2 regions of the Paenibacillus sp. MCAF9 genome follow, and region 1 is predicted to be linked to the other one. Evidence: riboswitches for the same ligand, from Rfam matches in the RefSeq annotation. Region 1 holds a riboswitch; the other holds the start of a gene.

The links. A riboswitch is a leader RNA that binds a small molecule or an ion and turns the genes downstream of it on or off. The one in region 1 is predicted to bind ZMP and ZTP.
Region 2: linked by a shared signal. The riboswitch ahead of rpiB (ribose 5-phosphate isomerase B) and the one ahead of AB4Z45_RS29315 (bifunctional 5,10-methylenetetrahydrofolate dehydrogenase/5,10-methenyltetrahydrofolate cyclohydrolase) in region 1 are both predicted to bind ZMP and ZTP.

What each region holds. Positions count from the first base shown of each region.
Region 1 covers NZ_JBFREL010000036.1:12,018-28,931, forward strand. The annotation lists gene AB4Z45_RS29300 (helix-turn-helix transcriptional regulator) at 42-977, opposite strand; gene AB4Z45_RS29305 (5'-nucleotidase C-terminal domain-containing protein) at 1,930-9,213, shown strand; gene AB4Z45_RS29310 (sugar-binding transcriptional regulator) at 9,385-10,341, shown strand; gene AB4Z45_RS29315 (bifunctional 5,10-methylenetetrahydrofolate dehydrogenase/5,10-methenyltetrahydrofolate cyclohydrolase) at 10,419-11,264, opposite strand; ZMP/ZTP riboswitch at 11,330-11,408, opposite strand; gene AB4Z45_RS29320 (ABC transporter ATP-binding protein) at 11,591-13,315, shown strand; gene AB4Z45_RS29325 (ABC transporter ATP-binding protein) at 13,319-15,058, shown strand; gene AB4Z45_RS29330 (hypothetical protein) at 15,131-15,409, shown strand; gene AB4Z45_RS29335 (YitT family protein) at 15,664-16,530, shown strand; gene AB4Z45_RS29340 (SLC45 family MFS transporter) at 16,588-16,914, opposite strand, start outside.
Region 2 covers NZ_JBFREL010000007.1:190,784-195,140, forward strand. The annotation lists gene AB4Z45_RS14950 (L-threonylcarbamoyladenylate synthase) at 1-118, shown strand, start outside; gene AB4Z45_RS14955 (manganese efflux pump MntP) at 242-802, shown strand; gene AB4Z45_RS14960 (low molecular weight protein arginine phosphatase) at 945-1,523, shown strand; ZMP/ZTP riboswitch at 1,607-1,687, shown strand; gene rpiB (ribose 5-phosphate isomerase B) at 1,786-2,244, shown strand; gene AB4Z45_RS14970 (TIGR01440 family protein) at 2,261-2,866, shown strand; gene glyA (serine hydroxymethyltransferase) at 2,965-4,212, shown strand.

The sequences.
Region 1 (16,914 bases):
TAAACCACGACAACTGCCTGTCATCGTTTCGTCCCTTTTTTTTAGCTGTAAAGCCGCCATATATTTTTCGCTCTATCTCGGATGATATCCCTCACATATATCGGCTCAATTACTTCCACGGTATCCCCGTAGCTCAAAATCATGCCATATACCCATTCATCCTCAGGATAAACGATTTCAACAAACATTGTACCGTCGTTCTCGCAGCGAATGATTCCTTCTTGAAAAGAATCTTCGACTCTCACCTTAACGCTAGGTTGAAAACGCATCACCAAATGCACCGTCTTCGTATTCATTTTCCATTCGGCTTCAATGGCTGCAGCGTCATAAGCGGCGATTTCTCGGTCAAAGATTTTAGATATGGCAGCTAGTTTTCGCATTCTCGATAGTCGATAAAGCTTTGTTATATTTTTGTCTCTGCAATAGCCATACAAATACCAATGGAACCCTTTATGAACGACGGAAGCCGGCTCCACGACAGCTTTAGCTGAGCAGCCTTGTGAGTTGGTGTAGTCAAAGGTTACGACCATTTTCTTCTGAATGGCCTGTCGAAGGAGAGTTGTTTTTTTCTTCTCCTCCTCATTGCAGCCCCATGAGGACAAATCAATAATCCATTGTTCCAGTGCTTTATCCGTATAATGAATATCGCTTTTTTTCAATAGGGCTCGCATCTTCTCCAGCGTGCGGGCAACATCAAGATCATCCGAATGGCTTTGCAGCCCTTTTAGTCCCGTCATTACGGAAACGAGCTCATCTCTAGTGAGAACCTGATGGCTTAGGCGGTAGCCCTCCATAATTTCAAAACCTCCGAGCAGCCCCGGAAATGAAAGGATGGGGATGCCTGCCATATTAATGGCTTCCATATCTCTCTGAATCGTTCGGTTTGAGACTTCAAACTTTTGGGACAAAACCGATGCGCTTGTTCTGCCGTGGTTCAATAAATATATGATAACAGCGAGCAATCGTTCTATTTTCAAAGTAATCACCTGTGTTTGTGGATTTATTGTAGAGAGTGGTGCTTGTTGGGGTTTGGGGCGGCTGGCTTTGATGAATATAGGAGCAACGAGCAGTTTCTGAATGCTATTGGATCCAGAAGCAACGAGCGTAAACTGAATTCTAACGAACCTATATGCTGCTATTTGCAATATCAGGTCCAAAATAAATTCTAACGAACTCAGAAAACCTTATATGCGTAAAAAAGAGCTCATTTACATCAATTGAGGTCTAATAAGGCTCCCTAGGTTCGTTAGAACTAAAAAGGTAGCATTTTAAAGCAAATAAGGTGTTTGGTGTTCGTTAGTTTTCAGTTGCAATGATCAATTGCTCATCCTTGCATTTCCCGCTTGTTTGATAAGTCCTGACTTTTCTTTTGAGTCCTATGAATATCGTATCTTTCGACACATTAATGGGAGTTTCGTAGAGAAATTAGAAGGGCAACACATCTCTAGGCACGCTTAAGTATTTGAAAATATTGTAACATTAAGCATGAATATACGGAAAGAACCACTTAGGCATTTATAAAATAGACAAAACGAACCATTAAAGTTACATATCAAGTTATGTATATGGTACTTAAAACACAATTTCACTCTATTTAAAACAAATCCTTCTACCAATTGACAGAAAAAATGTTCCGTTGTATACTCTCCATAAAGTATTGTGTTAGTTTACATCACATTAATAAGTAGATGGTTTATAAACTTTGGGCCCGAAGTTAAATTCCCCTTCCTTCATCAATGCAAATAGTCTGTTCACGGATGTTATGCATGTTTTTGGAGTAAGGGGATTTTTTATTGCCAGCTATGAACAAATGTGCATGTTTACGAGAACTTAATTTCATTTTGATGTTGTGATTACACTTTGTAGCTAATCTAATTGTTGGGTAAACTATTTTATTCATTAATGGTTGTGGAGAGGGGAAAATGTAGGATGCACAAATTGGTCATACGAATACAAAGAAAAGCTTGCATGCTGTTAGCGGCTCTTCTTTTGGTTGGAGGTACGCTCGGCAGCTTAGGTGCGCCGGTTCAGGCGTCGCCTGCAGGAGATAATATCGTTATTTCACAAGTGTATGGCGGTGGGGGAAACGGAACTGGCTCGACGTTTAAGCAGGATTTTATTGAGCTTTACAATCCAACGAATCATGACATTTCATTGGATGGAATGAAATTGTTTTACGGATCGGCATCTTCGAAAGTGGGGGTATGGCCGGATAGTTTCATGCAATTAAAAGATATTAAGGTTGGAGCTGGAAAATATTATCTAGTTCAACAGTCTGCGGGTACAGATGTTAATGCCCCTAACCTGCCTAGTCCGGATGATACTGGCACCCTTGCCTTGGGAGCAGCGGGAGGAAAGGTAAAGCTAGTAGATAGTAAAAATAATATCATCGATTTGGTTGGTTATGGTACCAGCGTTGAATTTGAAGGCGCAGGTCCTGCTGGTACTTCACTTACTAATGTTACAGCAGTGATTCGTAAAGGTAATCGCGCTCAGGACACTGATAACAATAAAGCGGATTTCGAAGTGGGCACTCCTGACCCGCGCAACTCCACATACGGTGTTGTCGCTGTTGATGTTGAAGCAGTAACGCCAGACGTGAACGAAGGAGCTGTACTTCCGGGTACAATCATTAAGCTCTCGACGCCAACAGTTGGCGCCAGCGTTTACTACAGTGTATATGGAGCAGGTGATGCACAAGTCGCTCCAGAGGACTTTACATGGTATCAACCGAATGTAACAGAAATCAAAATTAATGCGCCTACAACGGTTCATACTTATGCCAAAAAAGAAGGTTTTCCAAATAGTGCTTTGCGTGAATATTCTTATACGATCTCTACACTAGTGACTATCGCACAAGCACGTGCGGCTGCACTTGGTACAAGCGTAACTCTTAGTGGTGTTGTAACACACCGAGCGGATTCAGGCGCTTTTGTAAATCTTTTCGTACAGGATCAAAACGGAGGCATTATTGTTAGAGTTCCAAGCAGCGTCTCGGCACAGCCGGGGGACGTCATTGAGGCTTTCGGCAAGCTGACTGAATTTTCGGGATTGCTTCAATTGGAGGCATCTGCTGAAAATGCAAAAGTAACGGGTTCTGCTCCTATTCCAGATCAGATCGTTGTTGATTCTTCGAGCTTTGGCAAAACCACTGAAAATCGCAACAAATTCGAAGGTCGTTTGGTTCAAGTCAAAAATATTAAAGTTGAAAGTGTTGCCAGCGGCGTTGTTACAGCTACCGATGCTGTGAATGGCGGCAAAGTTATTATTTATTCTTCCGATGCTTCGTTCGTGGCAGGTAAAACTTTCGAGCAGGTTACTGGCGTTATGACGTTCCATTCCAGTGTAGGATTGGAATTATTGCCGCGTTATACACTAGACATTGTTGAGAAACGGTTGGCTGTTCAAGCGAGCATTCCGTCAGGCGGCATTAACGCTGGAGGAGCTGTATCGCTAAGCTCACTAGTTCCGGGTGGTGTGATTCGTTACACGACAGACGGAACAGTTCCTACAGCTACAACAGGAACGCTTTATACAAAAGCCATTGTCGTAAATGCGGATATGGTCATTAAAGCAGTCGTAACAGCTGGTGGAGTGACAAGTGATGTATCGACGTTTACGTATAAAGTATTAGAAAATACGAATGGTATTGCCATTCATACAATTCAAGGTGAGACGCATAAATCGATCTATACCAATGTAAAGGTTTCGAATGTTACTGGTATTATTACTTCGGTCAGTGCGAATTCCTTCTACATGCAGGCACCTGATGGGGAGCAGGATGAGAATCCGAATACGTCTGAGGCTATTCAGGTGTACAAGCCAGCACATGGTCTAGCTGTTAAGGATGGAGTATCAGTCACAGGTACTGTAGAGGAATTTGGAAACAGTCCATCTTTGACTGTAACGCAAATCAATGCAGCAACAATCACTAAGGTATCGAGCAATAACCAGCTTCCTACAGCTACATTGGTAGGAACAGGCGGCAGAATCATTCCTAACCTGATCGATACCGACAGCTTTAGCAAGTTCAACCCAGAGAACGATGCAATTGATTTCTTCGAGAGTTTGGAGAGCATGCTCGTTGAAGTGAAAAATCCAACGATTACTGGACCTTACGCGAATGCGGTAACTCCAATTACGTTTGATAATGGTGCCAACAATCCAGTGAAAACCGCTGTAGGCGGAATTGTATTGCAAGGAAATGGTTTGTCTGCTATTGATAGCAGCTTGAACCCGCAGAAGCTGTATGTTGGCGGATCAAAGCCAGCTGGTGCAGAAATTAAAACTGGAGATGCTTTTAATGGCAATATCGTTGGCGTAATTCAATACGCTGGTGATCTGTATAAGCTGATGCCTACACAAGCTTTGCCAACTATCGTACGCAGCGCAAACGTCCAGAAGGTAACGAATATTGTACCTAACCCGGACAAGCTGACGATTGCTACATTTAATGTGGAAAACTTCAGCGCAGATCAAACCGCTAAAGCTGCAAAAATTGCTTCAATTATTGTAACGAATATGAAGCAGCCAGACATTATCGGTTTAATGGAAGTACAAGACAACGACGGTGAAAAGGATACCGAAAATACGGATGCTGACCAAAGCTTCAAAACGCTGATTGATGCGATTAAAGCAAAAGGCGGACCTACGTATTCTTATACAGACATCGCTCCTGAGAGAAATAAAGATGGCGGCGCTCCTGGCGGTAATATCCGAGTAGGCTTCTTATATCAAGCCGAACGTGTAACACTTGCTCAAGGAACGAAAGGCGATTACAAATCAACAATTAAAGTAAACGGAATTGGCGGCTTAACGCAAAATCCTGGTCGTATTGGCTCTGATGACGCTTCAACATTTGCTTCATCTCGTAAACCGCTTGTAGCAGAATTTATGTTCCAAGGAAAACGAGTTGTTGCGATTGCGAACCATCTGAATTCAAAAGGTGGAGACGGCAAGCCTTGGGGTGATGTTCAGCCGGTTGTTCGCAGCAGCGAAGTGCAGCGCGCGAAGCAAGCGGAAGCTGTTAATAGCTTCGTGAAGGAATTGACAACGAAAGACCCTGAAGCAAGTGTAGTCGTGTTAGGCGACTTTAACGATTTCCAATTCTCAGGCACATTGAACAAAATTAAAGGCAATGAATTAACAAATCTTGTTGATACGCTGCCAGTTTCAGAGCGTTACTCGTATATCTATGACGGTAATTCACAAACGCTTGATCACATCCTCGTGGATAAAGCGAATGGGACAACAGCAGAAATCGACGTGGTTCACGTCAATGCAGATTTCTCTACAGAACAGGGCAGAGTAAGCGATCATGATCCGCTTCTTGCGCAGCTGGATCTGTCTTCTAAAAAAGCGGCTGAGTTTGCGATGACGCTCATGCATACGAATGATACACATGCGAATTTGGCGAATGTTGCAAAGAGAGTTACTGCAGTTCAGCAGGTTCGAAATGAAACAGTTAATTCACTCCTTCTTGATGCTGGCGATGTATTCTCGGGCACTTTGTATTTTAATAAATACTTAGGCCAGGCAGATTTAACGTTTATGAATTTGATGAAATACAATGCTATGGTTTTCGGTAATCATGAGTTTGACAAAGAATTATCGGTGCTGGCAGATTTTGTGAAAAAAGCAAAATTCCCATTTGTTAGCTCCAACATTGATTTCAGCAAGGAGCCTGCACTTAACGGATTATTATCCGAGCAAGCGGCTGGTGAAGCGGCTCAGGATGGAAAGATTTATAATTCACTTATTCTTGAAGTAGGCGAGGACAAGACGAAAGTCGGCGTAATTGGCTTAACTACAGAGGATACGAAGTTTCTTGCGTCTCCGGGACCAAATATCATATTTAATGATTATATCGCTAAAGCGAAAGAAACCGTCAAAATGCTGCAAGATCAAGGCATCAACAAAATCATTGCTTTGACTCATCTTGGTCATGCATTCGATCTTCAATTGGCTGAGCAAGTAGCTGGAATTGATGTTATCGTAGGAGGTCACAGCCATACGAAAGTAGACGCTCCTAAGGTAGTCAAGACACATGGAGAGCCAACGCTAGTTGTACAGGCGGAGGAGTATAACAAATATTTGGGACGCTTGGATCTCAAATTCAATCAAGCAGGCGTACTGACTAAATGGGATGGCAAACTGCTCGATATTGCAACATTTGCTCCAGATCCGGTAGCGTCTGAATTGCTTGATCCATACACAAAGGGTATTGAAGCTATTAAACAACAGGTTATTGGTAAAACGAATGTATTTTTAGATGGTGGCAACCCTTCTGGTCGTGTTGCGGAAGTCAATCTTGGAAACATAATGACAGATGGAATGGTTTCTAAAGTGAAAAGCTTTGTTGACAGCAATCCTGATTTAAAGAAATTGGATGTAAAAGGATTCGTGGGGATTCAAAATGGTGGCGGAATTCGTAAACCTATTCCGCTGAAAGCTATAGGCAAAGCGGATGGTGACATTACACTAGGTGAGCTTTTGGAAGTTATGCCATTCGGCAATAATCTTACATCACTTCGTATGACGGGTCAGGAAATTGTGGATGCGTTAGAGAATGGTGTAAGCGGCATTGAAACGGTTCAAGGTCGATTCCCACAAGTATCTGGCATGCGTTACTACTATGATTCCAAGAAGCAGCCGGAAGTACTAGATGCGAATGGACAGCTTGTAACTGCGGGTAAGCGTATAGCAAAGGTAGAAATTAAGAACGCTGACGGCAGCTACAGTGCTATTGATCTGAATGCTTATTATTTTGTAGCAACAAATTCTTTTATGGCTAATGGCGGAGACTTCTACCGCTCCATGAAGAAAGCGAAAGATGATGGTCGTCAGTATGAGATGAACATCGTTGACTACGAGGTGTTTATCGAATACCTTACGAAAATAGGCACTATCAATATGGGGTTAGAAGGCCGTATTACAGATCTAAAAGGCGAGCCGCTTCCAGGTGACAACGATCCATTTAAGCTAACGATTATGCATGTGAACGACACGCATGCTCACCTTGATTCGATTGCAAAACGTTTTACAGCGATTAAAGAAATTCGTGCAGAAGTAAAAGACTCTATCTTGCTAGATGCAGGTGATGTGTTCTCAGGTACGCTGTTCTTCAACAAATATCTTGGTCAAGCGGACTTGGCGTTTATGAATAAGATTGGTTATGACGCGATGGTATTCGGAAACCACGAATTCGATAAAGGTCCATCCGTACTTGCTGATTTTATTAAAAAAGCGGAGTTCCCGTTTGTAAGCTCAAATATCGACTTCAGCAAGGAACCTGCAATGAACGGACTTGTGTCTGAGCAGGCAATCGGTAAACCAGCTGCGAAAGGTAAAATTTATGACGCGATCATATTGGATGAAGGCGGGCAAAAGATCGGCGTATTCGGCTTAACAACGGAGGACACAAAATTCCTTGCATCGCCAGGAGATAATATTGTGTTCGAGGATTATATTAAGAAAGCTGAAGAAACGGTCAAAATGCTCGAAAAAGAAGGCATCAATAAGATTGTGGCATTGACGCATCTAGGAAATGAATTTGATAAAGTATTGGCTGAGAAGGTTACGGGCATCGACGTTATCGTCGGTGGACATAGCCACACGAAGGTTGACGCACCGCTTGTATATCATGCTACGGGAGAACCGACACTCGTTGTACAGGCAGAACAATATGGCAATTATTTGGGCCGTTTGGACCTCGAATTCAATAACAAAGGGATATTGACCGCATGGAATGGCAAGCTGCTTACAGTTAGCGGTTATGCAGCGGACCCGGAAGCTGTTGAAATGTTGAAGCCATACAGTGCGGGTGTTGCCGATATTCAGAAGCAAGTCATCGGTAAAACAAATGTGTTCCTGGATGGTGATCGTAATTCTGTACGGTCAAAAGAAACCAACTTAGGAAACTTGATCACAGACGGTATGGTCTCCAAAGTAAAAAGCTTCGTAAACAGCAACGAGGCATTAAAGCAATTGGATGTAAAAGGTTATGTTGGCATTCAGAATGGCGGAGGTATTCGCGAATCAATTAAGAAAACCGCTGAGGGTAAAGTAGATGGAGACATCTCGATGGGCGAATTACTTACGGTGATGCCTTTCGGAAACAACCTTACGGCGCTTCGTATGACAGGCCAAGAAATTATTGCTGCGCTTGAGAACGGTGTAAGTGGAATCAAAACCGGAGAAGGCCGCTTCCCGCAAGTATCGGGCATGCGCTTCTACTACGATTCTAATAAGAACCCTGAAATATTGGATGCAGACGGAAAGCTTAAGCAGGCTGGCGAACGCATTACGAAGGTTGAAATTAAAAACGCAGACGGCAGCTACAGCGCAATTGATTTGAATGCTTATTATTTTGTAGCAACAAACTCATTTATGGCTAATGGCGGCGATTTCTATCGCTCGATGAAGCAAGCCAAAGATGCTGGACGTCAGCACGAAATGAACATTGTTGACTACGAGGTATTCTTGGAGTATATCAATCAACTAGGTACGATTAATGCAACGACAGAAGGACGCATTGTTGATGTGAATGTTGTAGTTCCGACACCTACTCCAACACCAACAACACCGCCGGTGACAACACCGACGCCGACACCAACGCCAACACCGACGACACCGCCGGTGACGACACCAACGCCGACACCATCCATCACATTTAGTGATGTACGCGGCCACTGGGCGGCAGATGCTATTGCGAAGGCAGTGGAAATTGGGTTTGTTAATGGGTATGGAGACGGCACGTTCCACCCTGGAGACACAGCAACAAGAGCACAATTTATTACAATGGTAGGCAGGGCGCTGAAGCTTGAATCGTCGACAAGCAAGCTGGACTTTGCAGATGCAGATAAAGTTCCTGCATGGGCACGCTCCTTCTTTGCACAGCTTATTGAAGATAAGGTCATTGCAGGCTACGAGGATAATACGCTTCGACCATCAAGTGAATTAACAAGAACGGAAATGACCGTAATTCTTGTTCGCGCACTAGGCATTAAAGTTGATCCGAAGGCGAAGCCGACGTTTGCTGATTTGAGTGACATCCCTGTATGGGCACGTCCTTATATCGCTGCGGCACAAGCCGAAGGACTAGTAGCAGGCATGGGCGGCAATAAATTTGCACCTAAGAAAAATGCAACAAGAGCAGATGTGGTTACACTGATTTTGTCCGCACTAGAGTATGAAGGAAGAAACGGAATTTAATTAAGCAAAAGCGTCCCATTCCACTTGTTAAGAGTGGGGTGGGACGTTTTTTTTAGTAAGATTTGTTGTTTTCATACAAAGAAGGCGACACTTCATTTGAAACCTATGTTAAATTAGAGGGAGTAGATACCGTTTGCATTTCTAGACATAAATAGAAAGAGTGAAACTTGGATGGCTGATGATCGACTGGATGATAAGCTTAGCAAAATGATTGATGTAGCAAGGCTGTATTATGAACTAGATTATAATCAGGAAGAAATCGCTCAGAAGCTGGGGGTATCGCGCCCTACGATATCAAGATTTTTACAGCAGGCGAAAGATGAGGGGTACGTTCAAATAAAAATCGTACACCCGAACGAAAACAATTTTGTTCTGGCGAATCGTTTGGAAGCGAAGTTTGGGCTGAAAAAAGCGGTTATCGTTTCTGTGCCGCAGTATGAGGACAGCATCGTAAAAAGGTATATTGGCGAAGCGGCAGCGAACTATTTATACGATACGGTAAAAGATGGCGATATCATTGCGACAACGTGGGGAACGACGCTCTTTCAAATGGCTTCTCAGCTTAAGGATAAGCCGGTTCGCGACGTTAAGGTCGTGCAGCTCAACGGAGGGGTTAGCCATTCAGAGACCAATACATACGCTTATGAAATTGTTCATTTATTCGGCAAGGCTTTCCATACGATACCTTACTTTATTCCGTTGCCGGCGCTTGTTGATCATGAGGTTGTCAAGCGGACGATTGAATCGGATCGCCATATCCGCAATATTTTGGAGCTAGGGAAGCTCTCTAATATTGCCGTTGTAACCGTGGGAGCCCCTACGGATGATTCTGTATTAATTAGAGCCAATTATTTCACAGATTCCGATCTGGAAATTATTCGCGAGAAGGCAGCTGGGGATATATGCTCACGCTATATCGATATAACAGGCAATATTTGTTCAACACTCATGAACCAGCGCACGATTGGAATCAGTCTCGATGAACTGAAGCGCAAGGACCAGTCGATACTTGTGGCAGGCGGAGCGAAGAAGGTAGATGGCATTTATGGCGCGCTGCGCGGCGGCTACACGAATGTACTCATTACCGATCAGTTTACAGCGAGGTATCTATTAGAACGGGATGTGTAGACGTCCTATAGAACGAACGAGGGGATCTTAGCTGCAAGGCAGCAAATAAGATCCTCTCGTTTTTCTTCCTATCTCTCTTAATGAAGTGCAAATCGCTCAGCGGAGTCAACCGTATGCTTCAGAAGCGTGGCGATCGTAACAGGACCTACGCCTGCAGGCACAGGGGTGATCGCACTTGCTTTTGCTAGGCACGCCTCGTAATCAACGTCCCCAATATTCCCTTTATTGTACCCTGCATCTAGCACTACAGCGCCATCGCGAATCCATTCGCCTTGAATAAAGCTTGGTTTGCCGACTGCAGCAACGACGATATCGGCAAGACGCAATAGCTCCGCTACATTTTCCGTTTTGGAATGACAGGTTGTTACGGTTGCATTGCGGTTCAGCAGCATCTGAGAAACGGGTTTGCCGAGAATCGGGCTTCGTCCAACGACGACGGCATGTTTGCCTTCAACCTTGATGTTATAGTAATCAAGAATAGCCATAATAGCAGCAGGGGTACATGACGGATACTGGGCATAACCAAATGCATTTTGAGCAAAACCTAGCGCGGTTACACCATCAACATCCTTATGGATACTAATCGCTTCAAAGGCAGCACGCTCATCAATTTGATGCGGTACGGGGTGCTGCAAGAGGATGCCGTGAATAAGCGGGTCTTCATTAAGCTGCAAAATAACGTCAATCAAATCATCCGTTGAAATGTTTTTGTTCAAATGAATACGTTTGGAATCAATGCCAAGCCTCTTGCATGCATTGCCCTTCATTCGAACGTAGGTTTCAGACGCAGGGTCATCGCCCACCAGTATCGTCGCTAAGCATGGAATGATTCCCCGCTTGCTTAGAGTCTCAACTCTTTCTTTCAATTGCTCTTTAATCGCATCGGCCACAATGGCTCCATCCAAAATCAGTTTCTCCGTCATCTTCTACCTCAGCCCCTTATAAATAGATGTTAAAAAAACATAAAAAGGCAAGGGGTATGTCCCCTTACCTTTGCCCAGGCGTACGGCTAATGATCTGTGCGCTTCCTCATGGCTATCCATGTTCCGCCAGTTACGCACAGCTTTTTATTGGTATTTTGATTTTAACAGGTGGAAAGTTCAAAAGCGAGCCATCAACGTTATTTTATGATTATTTAGGTGTAGAAACAAGAGAATGGGTGCTATAATTACTATACCAAGAGGGAGCGGGTCGCGCTGCCCTCTTTATTTGCAGTTTGCGCAAAATGATGGGAGATTGAGGTGGTAAGTTGTTAAAGCTCACTAGATTTTTGAGGAAATATTGGCTGAGCGCTGTGCTGGCACCGTTGTTTATGCTGCTAGAGGTGTTCATGGATTTGCTGCAGCCGCGGTTCATGGCGAGCATTGTGAATGAGGGCATTATAGCAGGTGATCTCACAGCAATCGCGAGCACCGCTCCCAAAATGCTGATCGCCGCATTAATCGGACTAATAGCAGGTGTCGGCTGTACGGTGTTCTCGACGATAGCGTCGCAAAACTTTGGGGCTGATCTGAGGCAGGAGCTGTTTCAAAAAATCCAGTCGCTGTCGCTTCGATCGCTTGACCGTTTTGGTTCAGGCTCGATCGTGACGAGACTGACGGGCGATGTCACACAAATTCAGAACTTAGTATTGCTGCTGCTTCGCGTATTTGCACGAAGTTCATTCATTATTATCGGCAGTCTGGTCATGGCTTTTGTAATAAGCCCGCGCCTATCTATTATTTTGCTCGCAATGATACCCTTATTAGCTCTCTTCCTCATCATTACAACTCGGATTACCGTTCCTTTGTTTTCAATGATGCAGCACCGGCTCGATCAAGTGAATACCGTTATGCAAGAAAATTTGTCCGGTATCCGTGTTGTGAAAGCATTTGTACGGTCCGATTACGAGGAAGAACGTTTTAATGAAACAAACTCAAATCTACTGCATGCCAGTCTAAAAGCAGCTAAGATCGTTGCGCTTAATACGCCGCTTGTGTCGATCATTCTTAATTTTAGCATTGTAGCTGCATTATGGTATGGGGGAATGCTTTCTGAGCACGGGGCGCTGTCAGTGGGCAGTCTCGCCGCCTTTTTAACTTATATTACACAGCTTCTCTTTTCTACTCTAGGACTTGGAAATCAATTGATTGCAATCTCTCGGGCCAAGGCTTCTGCTGACCGAATTAACGAGATATTGGAGGTGCCGGCAGATAAATGGACAGCTGAACGAAAAGCTAACGAGCAGTCCAAGAAAATACAGGCTGGCAGAATTACGTTTGACCATGTGAGCTTCAGCTATGAAGGCTCGGAGAAAAATATACTTCACGACATAGATCTGGATATAGAGCCGGGCGAGACGATTGGGATCGTAGGGGTGAACGGCTCAGGAAAATCAACGCTGGTCAGCCTCATTCCAAGGTTTTATGAAGCGACAGAGGGGATGATTCGCATTGATTCCCATCCAATTAACGAGATTGCTTCTGCAGAGCTGCATAGCCATATCGGTATGGTGCTTCAGCAGGCGCATCTGTTCAGTGGAACCATTCGTGACAATATCAGCTATGGCAAACCGGATGCGAGTCAGGATGAAATAGAGGCAGCAGCCAAGGCAGCTGAGGCTCATGCCTTCATTATGGAGCTGGAGAATGGCTACGATACGCTGCTTGGCCAGCGCGGGGTCAATCTGTCCGGCGGTCAAAAGCAGCGTTTGTCCATTGCCCGGACGCTGCTGCTGAAACCCAAAATTGTCATCCTTGATGATTGTACAAGCGCGGTTGATCTGAGAACGGATTTACTCATACGCAAATCATTGCAAGAGATTATGAAGAGCAGCACTTGTCTTATCATTGGCCAGCGAATTGCATCCGTACAGCAGGCAAATCGGATTATCGTGCTTGAGGATGGTCGAATTACAGCCATTGGCACGCATCAGGAGCTTCTTGAACAAAGCAAGCTATACCAGAAAATGGCCTTTTCCCAGCAAGGAGCTTGATAGATGAATCATACGCTAACGACATTAAGAAGAATTGGAACTTATTTGCTTCATGGCCGCGCTAGACTGCTGGCGGTTATTGCACTAACGATAGTTGCCGCAGGGCTTACGCTCGCTGGTCCTTATTTTTTGGGCAAAGCTTTGGATGATTATATTATTGCGAAGCGATACGATGGGCTGCTTTCTATTTGTTTGCTTATGTTTGGCCTATACGCGGCTGGCAGCTTAGTCAGCTGGCTTCAAGCCCTATATTTAGCTGATGTGTCGCAGCGGACCGTATGGAGCCTTCGCAAGGAATTATTTAATCATTTGCAAAAGCTGCCTATCCCGTTTTTTGCGAGTAAAAATCACGGAGAGCTCATGAGCCGCACGACAAATGACATCGACAATGTTACGAATACGCTGAATCAAAGCTTAATTCAGATCATCTCAAGCGTCATCATGCTCATAGGCTCGTTCGCGATGATGCTTTTCTTAAACGTGTGGCTCACGCTTGTAGCACTTATCGTTATTCCGCTCATTGTTATAGTTACCAAACGAATTGCGAAGATAACCCAGCGTCAGTTCAAAGGACAGCAGCAGGAGCTTGGCGGGCTTAACGGGTTTATTGAGGAGACGGTATCGGGGCACAAGGTCGTAGCCCTGTTTCATCAAGAGGAGCGCATGGCTGAGAAGTTCAGCGCCGCTAATGCCAAGCTGAAGAGAGTCGGAACAAAAGCCCAAATTTATTCAGGTACGATGGGCCCGTTCATGAACATGTTTGGTCATATCAGCTATTTGATCATTGCAGGTGTCGGCGGCTGGCTGGCAATTCATGACCATGCAACAGTGGGCGTCATCATAAGCTTTCTCGGTTATTCAAAGCAATTCTCTGGCCCTCTAAATGAGGTTGCCAATCAATATAACATGATTCAGTCAGGGGTAGCAGGCGCGGAGCGGGTATTTGAGATGATGGATATTCCATCAGAATATGAAGAACCCGAGTCCGTGAAAGAGATGGAATCGATTGGCGGCAAGGTAGAGTTTCGCGATGTGCGGTTTGAATATAACGACGGAACCGCAGCGCTTAATAACATCTCCTTTATTGCGAAGCCGGGAGAAACCGTTGCGCTAGTGGGTCCAACTGGAGCGGGCAAGACTACGATCATTAATCTGATTGGGCGATTCTATGAGATCAAGGACGGTCAAATACTGATTGATGACGAAGACATTTGCACGATAGACAAAAACAGCTTGCGCAAACAGCTAGGAATCGTGCTGCAGGATGCCCATTTGTTCTCGGGTACGATTCGTGAGAATATCCGCTACGGCAAGCTGGATGCTACCGATGAAGAGGTGGAAGCGGCGGCTGTTCAAGCGAATGCGAATAGCTTCATCACGAAGCTGCCGCTAGGCTATGAGACCGAATTGACAGCGGAAGGCGGGAACATAAGCCACGGGCAGCGCCAGCTTATCACGATTGCTCGTGCCATTCTTGGAGACCCTGCGCTGCTTATACTCGATGAAGCAACGAGCAGTGTAGATACGCTGGCTGAGCTCCAAATTCAAGAAGCGATGAAGAAGCTGCTTAGCGGCAGAACGAGCTTCGTTATTGCTCATCGTCTCAGCACGATACGAAATGCGGATACCATTTTATTTATTAAAGATGGTGAAATCGCGGAGCGCGGTACACATGACGAGCTTCTCGCCAAAAAAGGGTTGTATGATCAACTGCATGGCAGTCAATTTTTACAACAAGTATAGACGTACTGTCTCATAAAGGTTATATGAATGTGGTACAATGAGACGAGCGATACAATTAGGAGATGACTAACGATGACAGAACAACTGAACGAGCAAGAACTTTTGCAGTATATAGCAAACGAAACAAACGCGGATGAGAAGCTGATTAAGCTTGTATTAAAGCATGAGCAAGCGTTCATCGGCAGCGCGAAGGAAGATAAAAATGGCGAGGTAGATATCGACGGCGACGAGCTCGTAGATTATGTACTGAGCCGTCCTGATGTAAAGTCCAATGAGCTGGTTGTGGAATCAATCTTGGACGCAGAAATGGATTATTTGATGGACAAAGGCCTTGCAGGTTACGTAGACTAATTTGTGAGCATAAAGGTAAGTTTATGAGGAACTGCTTCCAAGCGCATGTTGGCTGAGGCAGTTCTTCTTTTGTTGAAAAGCTTATAATATTTTTGTAAACACTAGCTGAAAATAGATGTTTTGCACGGTTATTGCGACGGAATAAGGACAGGATAGTACAGCATATGTTCTAAACGAGGTACATGCGTTTTTGAAAAAAATGCTTTTTTATGCTAAAGTTATAGGATGAAATCGGGAAAACGGAGGATGGGCAGTTGGCAAAAACGCATAAAGGGTTATCATCTTTAGAAATTTTTAAGCGATTTATTTTTATTACGATTGGTTCGATTTTAATGGGCGTCGCACTCGAATTGTTCCTCGTTCCGAATAATGTAATCGATGGTGGCATTGCCGGCATATCGATTATGTTGGCGCACCTCACCTCGCTTCCACTCGGCGTGTTCTTGTTCGCAGTGAACGTACCATTCCTAATTCTTGGTTACAAACAAATTGGGAAAACGTTTGCGATCTCGACCCTTTATGGCATTATCGTCATGTCGGTCACGACATCATTGCTCCATCACGTTGAAGCATTTACAGAAGAAAAACTGCTCGCTGTATTGTTCGGTGGTCTTATTCTCGGTGCAGGTGTGGGTCTTGCGATACGTTTCGGCGGGTCGCTGGACGGCGTAGAAATTGTATCGATCCTGATTTCGAAGAAAATGCGTATGCCAGTTGGACAAATTATCATGATTTTTAACGTTATCATTTTTGTAATTGCGGGTTTTGTGTTTGAATGGGATTCAGCCATGTACTCGATGTTTACATATTATATAGCGATTAAATTAATTGATATCGTTGTGGAAGGTCTCGATGAGTCGAAATCGGTAACGATTATTTCCTCTGAATATGATGAAGTATCGCAAGCGATTATTGACCGTTTAGGCCGTACAACGACTTTGATCCAAGCGCGCGGCGGCTATTCGAAGGATGAAACGCAAATGATCTATTGCGTCGTATCCCGTCTTGAGCTTGCGAAGCTCAAAGCTATCGTGCAATCCATCGATGAGAATGCCTTTATTGCTATCGAGCATGTATCCGACGTCATGGGCGGCGGATTCAGCAAAGGCAGCATCCACTAAGGTATAACAATAAAATCCGGCTGCGGCGTCAGAAGACGCGCAGCCGGATTTTTTATATTATAGGCTTGATGGAATAGCTGAATCACTCACAGGTCTAGCGAGACCTTTGTCTTTTACACATAGCAGGAACAAGAGCGCAATAACCATGCCTCCTGATGAGAAGTAGAACAGTACGGAATATCCAAGCAGATCAATCAAGCCGCCCATGAGCGGCGGTGAAGCGATAGCAGCAAGTGAAGAGATTAAGTAATAGATGCCTGTCCGTGTACCGATGCTTTGCTCTTTGCCGAGAGAAACGATAAACGGATAGGAATTGATATTGATCATCGCCCAGCAAATGCCTCCGATAATAAGCAAGGTACGAAGCGGGAGCAGCGCGTCTGC
Region 2 (4,357 bases), on a different contig from region 1:
TTTTGACGGGGCAGGCGCTCAGCGTATTTGGGCAGAGGGCTGCACGGAGCATGGGATCGGCGCAGCGCTTATGAATCGGTTAGCCAAAGCGGCTGGAAACCGAATTATTCGTGTATAGAAAGCACTGTAAGGGGAACGATCATTTTTGAAACAAAATTAGCTTGAAACCGCACTAGTATGTTTGTCCTCATGTCCGCATATGTTTGGTAAAGACTACAAGCGGACATGGGGGAGATAGGCTGTGATTGAAGCACAATTACAAGCTGGACAGTTTTTGACGCTGCTTTTTATTGCGGTGGCACTCAGTCTAGACGCATTTTCTCTGGGACTCGGAATAGGGCTCAAAGGCATAAGGCTGCGAGATGTTTTGAAGCTTGGCATTGTAACTGCATTGTTTCATATGATCATGCCGCTGGCAGGTATTTTTACAGGTCAATACGTCGGCTCCTTGCTTGGAGATGTAGCCACGACTGCGGCAGGCATTTTGCTAGTGCTGCTCGGCGGACATATGATTTATAGCTCGCTGCGCGGCGAGGCGGTTCAATCTTTTGACCATAAATCTTTTTGGGGCTTGCTCGTGCTTTCGCTTAGCGTCAGTATCGACTCGTTCTCAGTAGGCATTACGCTTGGGATGTTCGCTGCAAACATGTTGATGACGGTTTTACTTATCGGTCTGCTCGGCGGGCTGATGTCGATATGTGGTTTAATGCTGGGGCGTAAAGTCAGCGGTCAGCTTGGCGAATATGGCGAGGCCATAGGCGGAGGAATTTTGTTCGTGTTCGGCATCTTGTTTATCTTTTAGAATACAAGTAAGAAAGCGGAACAAAATTTCAGTCTTATTTTAAATTTCAAGCCAAAGCTGCTTTAGCATCTAAGGAATGCTGCAGGTGTTTTCGCTTAATCGTTGAACAGCTTGGAATAACGTGCAAAAAGGAGTTGGCAGTGTGAAACGTATTTTATTTGTATGTACAGGCAATACATGCCGCTCACCGATGGCAGAGGCTATGCTTCGCCGAATGGCTGCATTGAGAGGGATCACCGTAGCCGTTCGCTCCGCAGGCATATCTACTATTGATGGACTGCCCGTGTCAGCTCATGCTGTGGAGACCCTTAGGCAGCGGGACATCGAGCATAAGAGCACGTCGCTGGCGCTGACGAGCGAAGCGGTTGGTTGGGCTGATATTATTTTGACAATGACGGTTAATCATAAGCGCGGTTTGCTGCAATGGCATCCCGAAGCGGTCGACAAAATCTATACGTTAAAGGAATATGCAAATCAAGACGCACAAGTGCTCGCCGATATTGAGGAGCTGGAGCAGCTTTATACAGAGCTTCATATGAAGCAGGCGCTTGGCCAACAGCTGACGACTGGCGAGAGAAGACGATTGCTTGAGCTGGAGCGTCGCATACCGAGCTTTGACATCGTTGATCCTTTCGGAGGCTCGCTTGCTATATACAGCAGCAGTGCTAACGAAATAGAGGACGCGCTCGTCAAGCTGCTGGACAAGCTGGCCAAAAGATAAGTGTTCAGGGTTGCGGAAGTCATTTTTGTTCCCGTTCGATTGATTTTTGCAGCTGTATAAGATATAATAAAATGACAATATACGGTTTCCGATGTAACTGGCGACGGAAGTGGGTAACCACGGTGGAGCATCGGAATATACGGCCGGTCGCCTGGGCAAAGAGCAGCATGCTAATAAGCATGTCATGCTCTTTTTTCGTCTTTTTGGGCAAAAATAGGTATACTAGCACTGTGATGTTTCATTTCTAAGGAGGTCTTTTGCGTTGAAAATTGCTATTGGTGCTGACCATGCAGGTTATCGTTTGAAGGACGAAGTTGTACCGTTTCTTCGATCGCTTGGTCATGAAATTGAAGATCTTGGCTGCAACTGTGACCAATCCGTCGATTATCCGGACTATGCATTGCCCGTATGCGACCTTGTTACGAGCGGCAAAGCAGAGCGCGGTATACTCATTTGTGGAACAGGTATCGGCATGTCGATTGCGGCTAATAAAGTACGCGGCATCCGCTGTGCGCTTGTGAATGATATGTTCTCAGCCAAAGCCACTCGGGAGCATAATGATACTAATGTTTTGGCGCTTGGGGAACGAGTAATCGGTCCTGGAGTGGCACTCGAAATTATTCGCATATGGCTTGAAACGCCGTTCTCAAATGGAGAACGCCATGTCGGTCGTGTTAGTAAAGTGAAACAAATTGAAGAACAGTACATCAGCCAGTCCTAATTAGGGGGCATTCGCAATGAACGTAGACGAAAACGTACAGCTTGGAAGCATTGCAGAACAGGTTGAGCAAATTGTTCGGGAACTGGCAGCGGCAGGCAAGCTTGGCATGAGTCAGCTGCTAGTAATCGGTGTAAGTACTAGTGAGGTGCTTGGTCATCGCATCGGGACTTCGGGCACCATTGAAACGGCTGCACAAATTTACGCAGGCGTTGAAGCGGTTCGCAGCGAAGTTGGCTTTATTCCCGTTTATCAATGCTGTGAGCATCTGAATCGCGCGCTTGTCATTGATCAAGCTTCTGCAGAACGATTGGGGCTTGATATTGTAGGTGCAGTGCCAGTGCCTAAAGCGGGCGGCTCCATGGCAGCTTATGCCTATCGTCAGCTGAAGGAACCTTGTTTGGTGGAAACGGTGCAGGCGCATGCGGGCATCGATATTGGTGATACGTTTATCGGTATGCATTTGAAGCGGGTGGCTGTTCCCGTTCGTCCGACGATTCGTGAAATTGGAGGAGCGCATGTCACGATGGCTATCACAAGGCCAAAGTTAATAGGCGGCTCCCGAGCGGTATACGAGCTTAGCGAGAATCTAACGGCAGAGCAATCTGCTGGAACTTGCGAATAGTTGATTTATAGCGATAATTTTTTGATTTTCAGCGTCTAAAGGACACCGAAGACGTTTTTGCTTGATAAAGGGTATCTAATTTGAGGAGGAATTTAATCATGGAAAATTTGCGCAAACAAGACCCAGAAGTATTGAAAGCTCTAGGACTAGAACTTACTCGTCAACGTGACAATATCGAGCTTATCGCATCCGAGAACATCGTTAGCGAAGCGGTTTTGGAAGCTATGGGAAGCGTTTTGACGAACAAATATGCAGAAGGTTACCCAAGCAAACGTTTCTATGGCGGTTGTGAGCATGTTGACATCGTTGAGGATATTGCCCGCAACCGTGCGAAAGAGCTTTTTGGCGCTGAGCATGCGAACGTGCAACCACACTCCGGCGCACAAGCGAACATGGCTGTTTACCTTGCAGCTTTGCAGCCTGGCGACACTGTGCTTGGTATGAATCTAGCACATGGCGGACATTTGACACACGGCAGCCCTGTTAATGCATCTGGATTGCTTTATAACTTTGTTGCATATGGTGTACAAGAAGATTCCTTCACTATTGATTATGAAGAAGTTCGCAAGCTTGCTTTCAAGCACCGTCCTCGTTTGATCGTTGCAGGCGCTAGTGCATATCCGCGCACAATCGATTTCGAGAAGCTTGGCAAAATTGCTAATGATGTAGGCGCATTGTTTATGGTTGATATGGCTCACATCGCTGGTTTGGTTGCTGCAGGCCTTCACCCGAGCCCGGTGCCTCATGCGCATTTTGTAACAACTACAACCCACAAAACCCTTCGCGGACCTCGCGGCGGTATGATCCTTTGTCGTCAACCTTGGGCTGCTGCGATTGATAAAGCAGTTTTCCCAGGCTCGCAAGGCGGTCCTTTGATGCACATTATCGCTGCTAAAGCAGTAGCTTTCGGCGAGGCGCTTCAACCTGAATTCAAGCAATACGCAACCCAAGTTGTTAAGAACGCTAAAGTTCTTTCGGAAGAGCTTGTTGCAAAAGGCTTTAATATCGTATCTGGCGGAACAGACAATCACTTGATGCTGCTCGACACACGCAATCTGAACATTACAGGAAAAGTAGCAGAACATGTGCTTGATGAAGTAGGCATTACGGTTAACAAAAATGCCATTCCGTTTGATCCAACAAGCCCGTTTGTAACATCCGGTATTCGTATTGGTACACCTGCAGCGACAGCTCGCGGCATGGAAGAGAACGCAATGAAGGTTATTGCTGAGGTTATTGCACTTGTGCTTAACAGCCCTCAAGATCAAGAGGTGCTCTCCAAAGCGCGCGGCATGGTTCGTGATCTTACTGCACAATTCCCGCTTTACCCTGGCATGACTTACTAATCATAAATATATTATTAATTAAAAAAAGACCTATTTGTGCATATGCATGAATAGGTCTTTTTTTGATTATATGCCGTGCATAAATAATATATCTAAAAAAATAATACAATTAGAAGCTGCGTGGAATAAATGAGCAAACGTCAAT